One region of the Enterobacter sp. HK169 genome, then DNA from elsewhere that is predicted to be linked to it. Evidence: predicted binding sites of a transcription regulator. Region 1 holds the regulator's gene; each other region holds the start of a gene.

Region 1 (4,848 bases):
GTCCGGCTCTCTTTCTCCAGCGTGCCGCGGTTGATAGACGGGTTCGCACTCAGCAGCCAGAACGTAATGGCGTAGCGCTGCAGCGTTTCGCGCGCACCGGCAGCAAGCAGTTGCAGGGTTCGGGAACGCGACGGATTGATGTGCAGCTCGTCATTTGAGACGGTGATCAGCCCCTGACGACGCAGCTCTTCCGTCAGTTTGTCCAGTTCGCCCGCCAGCTCGTCTTTGCTCCAGCGCAGGAACAGCTCCGCTTTCAGCATCGGATAGAGCGTCTCAACGTGACGCAATAGCTCCTGACGCGAAATACGGCGATGCTGGGTGATGATAGCCGCCATGAGTGACGGCAGCATCAGCATATGGGTGATGTTGTTGCGGTAGTAGGTCATCAGCACTGCCTGCTCGCGCGGCAGAATGATGATGTCGCCGATCGTGTCCTTTTCGACTTCAAACTTGTTCATCTGCAGCGCGTGATCGATAAGCTCACTGGCGGTAGCAGAAGGCACGGTTGAATCAACGGAATACGGCACATTGCGCATCATGTCCAGATAGCAATCCAGCTGCTCCGTGAGCTGTTCGCGGGTCAGCGAGCGCTGACGCGAAGCCAGAAGCGCCGTACAGCACAGGTTCATGGCGTTAGCCGCACCGGCGTTGTTAATGCGCACCATCAGCTCGGACGCGATGCCGTTGACCGTTGGCGTCAGCCAGGCCGGACGAATCGCTTCGATAGGATCGATGGACTCGCGCCACTCGGGAACGTGATGGTTCAGATACGTCATCAGCGGCATGGGTTCGCCGAAGTTCACGTAGCCCTGACCGAGATTGCGTAGCTTGCTCAAACCGCGCAGCATCTGCGGCAGGCTCTCTTTCTCTTTGGTCGCACCGCGCAGCTCTTTGGCGTACGTGCCCACTTCCATCACGTGCTCATAGCCAATGTAAATTGGCACCAGCGTGATTGGACGGGTTCCTCCGCGCAGCATCGCCTGAATGGTCATCGACAGCGTGCCGGTCTTCGGATCGAGCAGACGTCCGGTACGGGAACGACCGCCTTCCACGAAGTACTCCACGGAATAGCCGCGGCTGAACAGCTCGCCCAGATACTCGCGGAACACGGTGGAGTAGAGCTTGTTGCCCTTGAAGGTGCGACGGATAAAGAACGCGCCCAGGCGGCGGAAAATCGGACCTGCTGGCCAGAAATTCAGGTTGATACCGGCAGCAATGTGCGGCGGTACCAGCCCCTGGTGATAGAGCACGTAGGAAAGAAGCAGGTAGTCCATGTGGCTGCGGTGGCAGGGAACATAGACAATCTCATGGCCATCGTGCGCCAGCTGACGCACACGTTCGGCATTATGAACGTTGATGCCCTGATACAGGCGGTTCCAGGTAAAGCCGAGAATACGATCGGACAGGCGAATCATCTCGTAAGAGAAGTTCGCTGCAATCTCTTCCATCAGCGCAATGGCGTTCTGCTGGGCTTTCTCATGCGATATTTTCTTGCTGCGCGCTTCGTCTTCAACGGCGCGGGCAATCGCTTTGGAGGCCAAAAGCTTGTTGAACAGATCCTGACGCGCCGGGAGACGCGGCCCTACGGCAGCGAGGCGCTGGCGGGCGAAGTGCATACGCGCCACGCGCGCCAGTTTTTGCGCGATGATCTTGTCGGTACCGTGCTCGTCCGCCATACGACGCAGCGAAACGGAAGGGGAGAAACGCACAAAGCTGTCGCGTCCCAGCCAGGAGACCGCGAAGAACTTCTGGATGCCGTTAAGCATGCGCAGCGGCGGGTTCTCTTCACCTTTTTCACGGCCCGGACGACGACCAAACATCACCGACACCGGCACCATCTGCACATCCAGATCGGGGTTGCTGCGGTGCAGGTCAAGATAGTCGTGGAACAGCTTGATGGACTCTTCTTTTGGCGTGTAGTAGGTAAACACGCGCGGTCCACCGTGAATGAACACGTAGCGCGGCAGCAGCGTACCGTCAACTTCAAGCGGTTCAAGCGGGTCCGGTAAGTCATGCGCCAGACACTGGGCGCGCAGCGTCAGTAAGTCTGCCTTCGAGTTATAAGGCAAAACGTACATAATAGGACGCGACGTATCGAGCCCCAATTCCAGCGCGGGTTCTGCTGGGATAGACTTGCTTTTTACCAGGATGCTTAATGGTAAATTAAGTAATTTGTAGTAAATTCGTGGCCAGCCGGACATAAACGATGTAAAGCCTCTGGTTAATAATGCAATTGCGGCGCAAGGATAACAGAAAGCGCGCAAAATTTCTGTTGTTACCCGTCATACTTCAGGCTGTAGCGAAACGCGCTACAGTTCCTGTTACTGACGCTTTTTTTCATAAAAGGTTCTTTTAATGGCCAATAATACCACTGGGTTAACGCGTATCATCAAAGCCGCCGGCTATTCATGGAAAGGTTTCCGTGCCGCGTGGATCAACGAAGCCGCCTTTCGCCAGGAGGGCGTCGCCGCTATCATCGCGGTGATCATCGCCTGTTTCCTTGATGTTGATGCTATTACCCGCGTACTTCTTATCGGTTCCGTGCTTCTGGTGATGATAGTGGAAATTCTTAATAGCGCTATTGAAGCCGTTGTTGATCGCATTGGTTCAGATTTCCACGAGCTTTCTGGCCGCGCAAAAGACATGGGCTCTGCTGCCGTGTTGCTGGCGATTATCACTGCCGTTATCACCTGGGTCACGCTGCTTTGGTCACATTTCCGATGAGCCTCGAGGAATAATTAAGTCCCTGGTTTTTTGTGCAGTTTTTGGTTCCAAAATCGCCTTTGACTGTATATACTCACAGCATAACTGTATATACACCCAGGGGGCGGAATGAAAGCGTTAACGACCAGGCAGCAAGAGGTGTTTGATCTCATCCGGGATCATATCGGCCAGACGGGTATGCCACCCACGCGTGCGGAAATCGCGCAGCGTCTGGGCTTCCGTTCTCCGAATGCTGCCGAAGAACACCTGAAAGCGCTGGCGCGTAAAGGCGTGATTGAGATTGTTTCAGGCGCGTCACGCGGTATCCGCCTGCTGGTGGAAGAAGAGACGGGCATTCCGCTGATAGGCCGTGTTGCCGCCGGTGAGCCTTTACTGGCACAGCAGCATATTGAAGGCCACTACCAGGTCGATCCTGGCATGTTCAAACCGAGCGCAGATTTCCTGCTGCGCGTTAGCGGTATGTCGATGAAAGACATCGGTATTCTTGATGGCGATCTGCTTGCGGTGCACAAAACGCAGGATGTGCGTAACGGCCAGGTAGTTGTCGCGCGCATTGATGATGAAGTTACCGTCAAGCGTCTGAAAAAACAGGGTAACACCGTTCAGCTGCTGCCTGAAAACAATGAGTTCTCCCCGATTGTGGTCGATCTCCGCGAACACAACTTCTCTATCGAAGGACTGGCGGTTGGGGTCATTCGCAACGGTGAATGGCTGTAATCTCTTCCTGACAGGCTATGGCGCCGCTGTAGCCTGCTTCATTCTCCACTCCCGGTATTTTTCATGTCACTGCTGACGGAATCAGATAAGGCATTGTGGCGTCTCGCTCTGCCGATGATTTTCTCTAATATCACCGTGCCCTTGCTGGGGCTGGTCGATACTGCCGTTATTGGTCATCTTGATTCGCCTGTTTATCTTGGCGGCGTGGCGATTGGCGCGACGGCAACCAGCTTCCTGTTTATGCTGCTGCTCTTTTTGCGCATGAGCACCACCGGGCTCACGGCACAGGCTTATGGTGCAAAAGATCCGCTGCGTCTGGCGCGCGCGCTGGTCCAGCCGCTGATCCTTGCGCTTGGCGCGGGAGTGTTAATCGTTTTATTACGTACGCCCCTGATCGACCTTGCGCTCCATGTTGTCGGCGGCAGCGAGGCGGTACTGGCTCAGGCGCGCCGTTTCCTTGAAATTCGCTGGCTCAGCGCGCCCGCCTCGCTGGCAAACCTGGTTCTGCTGGGGTGGCTACTGGGCGTGCAGTACGCCCGTGCACCGGTGATTTTGCTGGTGGTAGGCAACCTTCTCAACATTGTGCTGGATGTCTGGCTGGTAATGGGCCTGCATATGAACGTGCGGGGCGCGGCGCTGGCGACGGCAATTGCCGAATACGGAACCTTTATTATTGGTCTGTGGATGGTCTGGCGCGTGCTGGCGATGCGCGGCATCTCCCTGGCGCTGCTCAAAACCGCATGGCGCGGCAATATCCGTAGGCTGCTGGCGCTTAATCGTGACATCATGCTGCGCTCGCTGCTGCTTCAGCTCTGCTTCGGCGCACTGACGGTTTTCGGGGCGCGACTGGGGCCAGAAATCGTCGCGATCAACGCGGTATTGATGACGCTACTGACCTTTACCGCCTACGCGCTGGACGGTTTTGCCTATGCGGTAGAAGCGCATTCCGGGCAGGCGTACGGGGCGCGCGAAAGCGGGCAGCTGCGGGATGTCTGGCGGGCAGCCTGCCGCCAGTCTGGGCTGGTGGCGCTGGCGTTCGGCCTGGTTTATGCCTGCCTTGGTGAGCAAATCGTCGCGTTGCTTACGTCTATCCCTGCGCTGCGCGAGCTGGCGAGTCACTATCTCATCTGGCAAGTCATCTTACCGGTGGTCGGCGTCTGGTGTTATCTGCTGGACGGCATGTTTATTGGTGCGACGCGCGGAGCGGAAATGCGCAACAGTATGGCAGTCGCGGCGGCAGGCTTTGGCCTGACGCTGCTGACGCTTCCCTGGCTGGGTAATCACGGTTTGTGGCTGGCCCTGGCCGTTTTCCTCTCGCTGAGAGGGATATCGCTGGCTTTTATCTGGCACCGCCACTGGCAAAACAATACCTGGTTCCCTTCACGTCACGATATATCGTGACGGTTA
Region 2 (4,848 bases), 540 kb from region 1:
ACGAACCGGCGCTGGTGCTTGAGCTGCCGCAGGATTGGCTCGATGCCTTCAAACCGGCGTATGACGCGCTCACCGGTCAGGTAAAACTCCTGCTGACGACCTATTTTGAAGGCGTGACGCCGAACCTGAAGACCATTACCGCGCTGCCGGTCCAGGGCCTGCACGTTGACCTCGTACACGGTAAAGATGATGTGGCGGAGCTGCACAAGCGTTTGCCAGCGGACTGGCTGCTCTCTGCCGGGCTGATCAACGGCCGTAACGTCTGGCGCGCCGATCTCACCGAAAAATACGCGCAAATCAAAGACATCGTCGGCAAACGTGAGCTGTGGGTGGCCTCGTCCTGTTCGCTGCTGCACAGCCCGATCGATCTGAACGTGGAGACCCGTCTGGATGCCGAGGTGAAAAGCTGGTTTGCCTTCGCCCTGCAAAAATGTGAAGAGCTGACGCTGCTGCGCGACGCGCTGAACAGCGGCGACACGGCGGCGATTACCGAATGGAGCGCTCCGATCCAGGCGCGTCGTCACTCGGCGCGCGTGCACAACCCGGCGGTGGAAAAACGCCTGGCGGCCATCACCGCTCAGGACAGCCAGCGGCAGAGCCCTTACGAGGTGCGCGCCGAAGCGCAGCGCGCCCGCTTTAATCTGCCCGCGTGGCCGACCACCACAATTGGCTCTTTCCCGCAAACTACGGAAATACGCGGCCTGCGTCTGGACTTCAAGAAGGGCAATCTGGATGCGAATCACTATCGCACCGGCATCGCCGAACACATCAAGCAGGCGATTATCGAGCAGGAACGCCTGGGGCTGGACGTGCTGGTGCACGGCGAGGCCGAGCGTAACGACATGGTGGAATATTTTGGTGAGCACCTGGACGGCTTTGTCTTTACCCAGAACGGCTGGGTGCAGAGCTACGGCTCACGCTGCGTGAAGCCGCCGGTGGTTATCGGTGACGTCAGCCGCCCGGAAGCGATCACCGTGGAGTGGGCGAAGTATGCCCAGTCCCTGACCGATAAGCCGGTAAAAGGGATGCTCACCGGTCCGGTGACCATTCTCTGCTGGTCGTTCCCGCGTGAAGACGTGACTCGTGAAACCATTGCCAAACAGATCGCCCTGGCGCTGCGTGATGAGGTGGCGGATCTGGAAGCGGCAGGCATTGGCATTATTCAGATTGACGAACCGGCCCTGCGCGAAGGCTTGCCGCTGCGCCGCAGCGACTGGGATGCCTACCTGCAGTGGGGCGTGGAGGCGTTCCGCATCAACGCCGCGGTGGCGAAGGACGATACCCAGATCCACACCCACATGTGTTACTGCGAATTCAACGACATTATGGATTCGATTGCCGCGCTCGATGCCGACGTGATCACCATCGAGACCTCGCGTTCAGACATGGAGCTGCTGGAGTCGTTTGAAGAGTTCGACTACCCGAATGAAATCGGGCCGGGCGTGTACGACATTCACTCCCCGAACGTGCCGAGCGTGGAGTGGATTGAAGCCCTGCTGAAAAAAGCGGCCCAGCGCATTCCGGCAGAGCGCCTGTGGGTGAACCCGGACTGCGGACTGAAAACCCGCGGCTGGCCGGAGACGCGCGCGGCGCTGGCGAACATGGTGAAGGCGGCGCAAAACTTGCGTCAGGCTTGATGATGCGTAGGCCCGGTAAGGCATAGCCGCCACCGGGCTTTTTTTATTACGCTTTCTTACCGCCGTACTGGCTAAACCACGCCAGCATTCTTTGCCAGCCATCTTTGGCTGATTCTGCGTGATAGCTCGGACGATAATCGGCGTTAAACGCGTGCCCGGCATCCGGATACACCACGATCTCTGCCTTCGCATTGGCCGCACGGAGCGCATGGCGCATGGTCTCAACCGAATCCAGCGAAATACCGGTGTCCTGACCGCCGTAAAGTCCTAACACGGGGGCGTTTAGCTCCGTGGCTATATCGACGGGATGTTTCGGCGAGTTCAGCGTTTTTTCACCCACCAGTTTGCCGTACCAGGCGACAGCGGCTTTGAGCTGCGGGTTATGCGCGGCATACAGCCAGCTAATGCGTCCACCCCAGCAGAAACCCGTGACCAGCAGACGATGCGGATCGCCGCCGTTGCGCGCCGCCCAGCTGGCGACGTGGTCGAGATCGGCCAGCACCTGCGCGTCCGGGACTTTGCTCACCAGGTTGCTGAGCAATGTTGGAATATCGCTGTAGTCGTTCGGATCGCCCTGACGGAAGTAGAGCTCTGGCGCAACGGCCAGATACCCTTCCAGCGCCAGTCGGCGGCAGAGGTCGCGAATGTGTTCGTGAACACCAAATATCTCCTGAATCACAATCACGATGGGCAGCGGACCGTCTGCCGATTTTGGCCGTGCGTGATAAGCAGGCATATTCTCCCCCTGCGAGGGAATGGAGGTCTCGCCCGCGGTAATTGCCGCTTCTGGCGTCGACACGATGGTTGAAGCATGTGGGGCCGCAGCAGGTGCAAAACCGGTTTTTTCAGTCATGGCATTCTCCGTACCAATGAGTTAGCGCAAAGGTAAATATAGACACCAGGTTAACAACTCACAGTGCCTTAAACGGTCTATCTTTTGTGCAGCACCAGGCGTTATAACTTGTTAATGTGATGTAAATCACTTTTTTATGGAAATTCAATGTAATCATTTTCATTCATGGTGAGGTGTGTCACGAAAATATGCTTACTGCTTCTGTAAAGTACCGTTTTACTTCTTCTGACTAACCGACCCACAGAGGAGTCACCTATGTCTAAGTCTGATGTTTTTCATCTCGGCCTCACCAAAAACGATTTACAAGGGGCTACTCTCGCTATCGTCCCTGGCGATCCTGAGCGTGTGGAAAAGATCGCCGCGCTGATGGATAAGCCGGTCAAGCTGGCTGCCCATCGTGAGTTCACCACCTGGCGCGCAGAGCTGGATGGCAAAGCGGTGATCGTGTGCTCTACCGGTATCGGTGGTCCGTCTACGTCTATTGCTGTTGAAGAGCTGGCACAGCTGGGCATCCGTACTTTCCTGCGTATCGGTACCACCGGCGCTATCCAGCCGCACATCAACGTCGGAGACGTGCTGGTCACGACCGCGTCCGTTCGTCTGGACGGCGCAAGCCTGCACTTTGCACCGATGGAATTCCCGGCAGTGGCTGATTTCGAATGCACCACCGCGCTGGTTGAAGCCGCGAAATCCGTGGGCGCAACCACCCACGTGGGCGTCACCGCCTCTTCCGACACCTTCTACCCGGGCCAGGAGCGTTACGACACCTTCTCAGGCCGCGTGGTTAGCCGTTTCAAAGGCTCAATGGAAGAGTGGCAGTCCATGGGCGTGATGAACTACGAAATGGAATCCGCAACGCTGCTGACCATGTGCGCAAGCCAGGGTCTGCGTGCCGGTATGGTGGCGGGCGTGATCGTCAACCGTACCCAGCAGGAGATCCCGAACGCCGAAACCATGAAGCAGACCGAAAGTCATGCAGTGAAAATCGTGGTGGAAGCAGCGCGTCGCCTGATCTGATCCTCTCTTCTGTAATCAAAGGCCGACGCGTTCGGCCTTTATTTTTTGCGTAGCGCCTCGCAGGAAAACCCTTTCAAACTGGACGTTTATACAGCACAATTCTATTTTGTGCGGGTAATACGTTGATGCAGGGGGCATTGTGGATATCTCGATCCTGATTTACGCGGTGATTGCGCTGGTGGGCTTAGGGATTGGCTGGCTGATTTCCAGCTACCAGCATGCGCAGCAGAAGGCCGACCAGCTGGCCGAGCGAGAAGAGATGGTCGCCGATTTAAGCGCGGCAAAACAGCAGCTTGCTTTGAGCGAACACTGGCGCGACGAGTGCGAACTGCTCAACAACGAGCTGCGTAACCTGCGAGACATTAACACCTCGCTGGAGGCCGATCTCCGCGAAGTCACTACTCGCCTTGAATCCACCCAGCTGCATGCGGAAGACAAAATCCGCCAGATGATCAACAGCGAGCAGCGCCTCAGCGAACAGTTTGAGAACCTCGCCAACCGAATTTTTGAGCACAGCAACCGCCGCGTTGACGAACAGAACCGCCAGAGCCTGAACAGCCTGCTGACGCCGCTGCGCGAACAGCTGGACGGTTTTCGCCGTCAGGTGCAGGACAGCTTTGGTCAGGAAGCCCGCGAGCGGCACACGCTGGCGCATGAGATTCGCAATCTTCAGCAGCTGAATGCGCAAATGGCGCAGGAAGCGGTCAACCTGACCCGCGCGCTGAAAGGGGATAACAAAACCCAGGGCAACTGGGGAGAAGTGGTGCTGACCCGCGTGCTTGAGGCCTCTGGTCTGCGCGAAGGATACGAGTACGAAACGCAGGTGAGTATCGAAAACGATGCCCGCTCGCGTATGCAGCCGGATGTCATCGTGCGGCTGCCGCAGGGTAAAGATGTGGTGATTGACGCCAAAATGACGCTGGTGGCGTATGAACGCTACTTTAATGCGGACGATGACTACACCCGCGAGTCTGCGCTGCAGGAGCACATTGCCTCCGTGCGTAATCATATTCGCCTGCTTGGCAGAAAAGACTACCAGCAGCTGCCGGGTCTGCGCTCGCTGGACTATGTCCTGATGTTCATCCCGGTAGAACCCGCGTTCCTGCTGGCACTCGACAGACAGCCTGAACTTATCACCGAAGCGCTCAAAAATAACATTATGCTGGTCAGCCCCACCACGCTGCTGGTGGCGTTACGCACCATTGCGAACCTGTGGCGCTATGAGCACCAGAGCCGCAACGCGCAGCAGATTGCCGATCGCGCCAGCAAGCTGTACGACAAAATGCGCCTCTTCGTGGACGACATGTCTTCAGTCGGGCAGAGCCTGGATCGTGCGCAGGA
Region 3 (4,848 bases), 600 kb from region 1:
AGCTCGCTGTCGGTGCGTTCAGATTCACTCATCACGATACGTGCCTGCACATCAAGGATTTCACGGGGATCAATACCGCGCCAGATCCACATCAGACGGTTAATCATGCGATACCAGTGAGGCACGTTTTTACCGTCTAACGCGGACTGGACGGCAGGCTGGGTACCCGGATTAAAGCGACGCACCAGCGTCGACGTTTCAGGGTGTTTGAAACGGGGTTTGAAGAGAGTCTCGGTGAGATTCGCCTGCGTCATTGCGTTGCCTCCATGAATACGTCGTATAGAGACTATTGTAACGCGTGGCAGGCCAAAAAGAACAACGCCCGACATAGTCGGGCGTGTAAAGTTACGTACTGGTATTAACGGCCTGAAATAGGCGGTACGAAGACCACGCCCATATCCCATGGCTGTTCAATCCAGGTGTCCTGCGGGATATCAATCACGTAATCGTCAACCAGCGGGCGGCCAGCAGGCTTCGCGAAGATAGTGACGAAATGTGCTTTCGGATACATTTCGCGGATAGCGACCGCAGTACCGCCGGTATCCACCAGGTCATCAATAACGATGAAACCTTCGCCGTCGCCTTCCGCACGTTTCAGCACGGTCAGCTCGCGCTGGTTGTCATGGTCATAGCTGGAGATGCAAACGGTATCGACATGACGAATACCCAGCTCACGTGCCAGCAGCGCCCCCGGTACCAGACCGCCACGGCTGACGGCAATAATGCCTTTCCACTGTTCGGAAGGCATCAGACGCGCAGCCAGTTTGCGTGCGTGAATCTGCAACATGTCCCAGGTGACGACGTATTTTTCGCTCATGTGAAGTGTCCCAGCCTGTTTTTATACGGCTTAAAAAGTGTTCGAGGGGGAAATAGGTTGCGCGAGATTATAGAGATCTGACGCACTAAAAACCAGTGTTTAGCGCCCTCTGCCTGAGTTTTTACATGCTTTATGCTACCAGCCAGCAGAGAAAGTGGTATTCTCAGTTTCATCTCGCAAGCCTGACTTGTGGTAACTATTAACCTGCTAACCCTGTGACCTGCAACCCTGTTTGCAGCGCCTCGACAAGGAGACTTATCGTGTCTGAACTGTCTCAATTATCTCCGCAGCCGCTGTGGGATATTTTTGCGAAAATCTGCTCCATTCCACACCCTTCCTACCACGAAGAACAGCTTGCCGAACATATTATGGGCTGGGCGAAGGAAAAAGGTCTGCATGCTGAACGTGACCAGGTTGGCAACATTCTGATCCGCAAACCGGCTACCGCAGGCATGGAAAACCGCAAACCGGTTGTGCTGCAGGCGCACCTGGACATGGTGCCACAGAAGAACAACGACACCGTTCACGACTTCACCAAAGACCCGATTCAACCGTACATCGACGGCGACTGGGTGAAAGCACGCGGCACCACGCTGGGCGCGGATAACGGCATCGGTATGGCATCTGCGCTGGCCGTGCTGGCCGACGACAGCGTTGAGCACGGTCCGCTGGAAGTGCTGCTGACCATGACCGAAGAAGCGGGCATGGACGGCGCGTTCGGTCTGCAGGCGAACTGGCTGCAGGCGGACATCCTGATCAACACCGACTCTGAAGAAGAAGGCGAGATCTACATGGGCTGCGCGGGCGGGATTGATTTCATCTCTACCCTGCCGCTGAAGCGCGAAGCGATTCCTGCTGGCTTCCAGACCTTCAAGCTGACGCTGAAAGGGCTGAAAGGCGGCCACTCCGGCGGTGATATTCACCTGGGTCTGGGTAACGCCAACAAGCTGCTGGCGCGCTTCCTGGCAGGCCATGCGGCCGAGCTGGATCTGCGTCTGGTAGACTTCAACGGAGGTACACTGCGTAACGCGATTCCGCGCGAAGCCTTCGCCACCGTAGCGGTTCCAGCGGCAAAAGCGGACGAGCTGAAAAAACTCTCCACCGTGTACCTGGATATCCTGAAGAACGAACTGTCGGCGAAAGAGAAAAACCTGACCGTGGTGCTGGAATCTGTTTCTACAGATAAAGCCGCTCTGACCGCGCAGTCTCGTGACACCTTCGTTCAGCTGCTGAACGCGACGCCAAACGGCGTGATCCGCAACTCTGACGTGGCGAAAGGCGTGGTGGAAACCTCACTGAACGTGGGAGTGGTGACCATGAGCGACGACAGCGCGGAAATCATCTGCCTGATCCGCTCCCTTATCGACAGCGGTAAAGAGTACGTGGTGAGCATGCTTGAATCACTGGGCACGCTGGCGGGCGCAAAAACGTCTGCAAAAGGCAGCTACCCGGGCTGGCAGCCGGATGCAAGTTCTCCGGTGATGGCGCTGGTGCGTGAAACCTATCAGCGTCTGTTCAACAGCACGCCGAACATTCAGGTGATCCACGCCGGTCTGGAATGTGGTCTGTTCAAGAAACCGTATCCGGATATGGATATGGTGTCCATCGGGCCAACCATTACCGGTCCGCACTCGCCGGATGAGCAGGTTCATATCGAAAGCGTCGGTCACTACTGGACGCTGCTGACTGAGCTGCTGAAAGCGATCCCAGTTAAGTAATACCCTCGCCCCAGCCCTCTCCCACAGGAAGAGGGTGAAAAACGTAGGCCCGGTAAGCGTAGCGCCACCGGGCTTTTTTACAATCCCAGAACCAGCTGGCGCTCTAGCTGCGGATCCAGCAGCGTAACGTGTAATCCCACCAGCCTCACCCCTCGCCCGCCCCGGCGCTCTTCCCATGCCTTTTTCGCCGTCGCGATAAGATCGTCTTTATTCAGACGCGGCCAGACGTGTTCCTGCGTTGTCTGCTGGAAGTCGTTGAATTTAAGCTTGATGCCCTGACGGGCGATGAGCAGATCCGGCTTCACCTTGCTTAAGCGTCGTTCCAGCTCCGGGTAAAGCTGTTCCGTGATAATGGTTTCGCATTCGGACCAGTCATGAATATCTTCAATGAGGGTGCGCTCAACGCCGACGGATTTCCGTAGCCGTTCGCTGTTCACATCGCGATCGTCAATTCCCTGGCTGCGCTCCCACAGCACGCGGCCAAACTTTCCAAAGCGCTTGAGCAGCATAGCGAGATCGCTTCGCTGCACGTCTTCGCAGGTCCGTAGCCCCATGCTTTCCAGCTTTGCGGCGGAGACTTTTCCCACGCCGGGGATTTTGCCGAGCGGCAGCGTTTTCAAAAACGCCGGCACCTCGTCAGGCGTGATGACGTATTGACCGTTGGGCTTATTTAAATCGGAGGCGATTTTGGCGAGGAATTTAACGGGCGCGACGCCCGCCGATGCCGTCAGATTCAGCTCGTGGAAAATCCTCTGGCGGATCTCCTGCGCCATCAGCGTGGCGGAGCCGTGGCAGTGCACGCTGTCGGTCACATCCAGATAGGCTTCGTCCAGCGACAGCGGCTCTATCAGAGAGGTATAGCGGGAGAAGATTTCCCGAATATGGAGGGAAGCCTCTTTATAGGCTTCAAACCGGCCGGGCAGAAGCGTGAGATGAGGGCAAAGCTTTAAGGCCATCGCCGTCGGCATCGCGCTGCGCACGCCAAATTTGCGCGCAGGATAGTTGGCGGTGCTGATGACACCACGCTGAACGCGGCTGCCGCCAATGGCGATGGGAATATCCCGCAGCGCCGGGTTGTCACGCATCTCCACTGCGGCAAAAAAGCAGTCCATATCGACATGGATTATTTTGCGCATAGTAAGCCCTCACTCATCACTGGATAAGTATACAGTAAACAAATGAGGATTGAGAAGCAGATGTGAGAACGCCGGGTGGCGGCTTTGCCTTACCCGGCCTGCAAAAAATTAAATAATGCGCTGCTGCTCGCGGGCCATCCTTTTCTTCCGCGCATCGCACGGTTCCGGACAGTCGCAAACCTTTTCCATCCCAATAGAGGAAATACCGCCGCAGCTGCCCTGAATGCTTTTCCGCTTAACGATCCAGCCTAACGACATGCCGAAGATGACAAGCACAAACACCACAAAAGTTGCCAGAAACGTCAGCATCATCAGCCTCCAAAGTCATCGAGCATGATGTTCTCATCTTCGACACCGAGATCTTTCAGCATCTTAATCACGGCGGCGTTCATCATCGGCGGACCACACATATAGAACTCGCAGTCCTCAGGCGCCGGGTGCTGTTTGAGGTAGTTTTCATACAGCACGTTGTGGATGAACCCCGTATAGCCCGTCCAGTTATCTTCCGGCTGCGGATCGGAAAGCGCCACATGGAAGGTAAAGTTCGGGTTTTCACGCGCCAGCTGTTCAAACTCATCTTCATAGAACATCTCGCGCAGCGAGCGCGCCCCGTACCAGAAGCTGATCTTACGCTGGCTACCCAGCCGCTTGAGCTGGTCAAAGATGTGCGAGCGCATCGGGGCCATACCGGCACCGCCGCCGATAAAGACCATTTCCGCATCGGTATCTTTCGCGAAGAACTCCCCGAACGGGCCGGAGATCGTCACCTTATCGCCAGGCTTCAGCGACCAGATGTATGACGACATGACGCCCGGCGGTGCATCCGGCACATTCGGTGGCGGCGTGGCGATACGCACGTTGAGCATGATGATGCCCTTCTCTTCCGGATAGTTGGCCATCGAGTAGGCGCGCAGCGTCGGCTCTTTCACCTCAGATACAAAGCGGAAGAGATTGAATTTGTCCCAGTCGGCGCGGTACTCATGCGGCACGTCAAAGTCCGCATAGGCCACAGCGTGCTCCGGGCACTCGATCTGAATGTAGCCTCCGGCGCGGAACGGGACATGCTCGCCTTCCGGCACCCGCAGCTTCAGCTCTTTTATAAAGGTGGCTTTGTTATCATTAGAGATAACCTCGCACTCCCATTTTTTGACGCCGAAGATCTCTTCCGGCAGCTCAA

What was found. Region 1 encodes LexA, which represses DNA repair genes until DNA is damaged. Its sites were predicted from a motif close to TNCTGTATGTACATACAGNA; they were not measured.
Region 2: a site for LexA is predicted at 3,584-3,603, ahead of rmuC (DNA recombination protein RmuC). Genes of this name have one in related genera too.
Region 3: a site for LexA is predicted at 3,689-3,708, ahead of dinB (DNA polymerase IV). Genes of this name have one in related genera too.

Annotation. Positions count from the first base shown of each region.
Region 1 is NZ_CP017087.1:3,259,395-3,264,242, forward strand. It holds gene plsB (glycerol-3-phosphate 1-O-acyltransferase PlsB) at 1-2,201, opposite strand, end outside; gene EnteroDNA1_RS15455 (diacylglycerol kinase) at 2,356-2,724, shown strand; gene lexA (transcriptional repressor LexA) at 2,833-3,441, shown strand; gene dinF (MATE family efflux transporter DinF) at 3,505-4,842, shown strand.
Region 2 is NZ_CP017087.1:2,721,692-2,726,539, reverse strand. It holds gene metE (5-methyltetrahydropteroyltriglutamate--homocysteine S-methyltransferase) at 1-1,637, shown strand, start outside; gene EnteroDNA1_RS12975 (dienelactone hydrolase family protein) at 1,684-2,490, opposite strand; gene udp (uridine phosphorylase) at 2,746-3,507, shown strand; gene rmuC (DNA recombination protein RmuC) at 3,647-4,848, shown strand, end outside.
Region 3 is NZ_CP017087.1:3,862,407-3,867,254, reverse strand. It holds gene frsA (esterase FrsA) at 1-254, opposite strand, end outside; gene gpt (xanthine phosphoribosyltransferase) at 359-817, opposite strand; gene pepD (cytosol nonspecific dipeptidase) at 1,078-2,535, shown strand; gene dinB (DNA polymerase IV) at 2,613-3,671, opposite strand; gene nqrM ((Na+)-NQR maturation NqrM) at 3,780-3,983, opposite strand; gene nqrF (NADH:ubiquinone reductase (Na(+)-transporting) subunit F) at 3,983-4,848, opposite strand, start outside.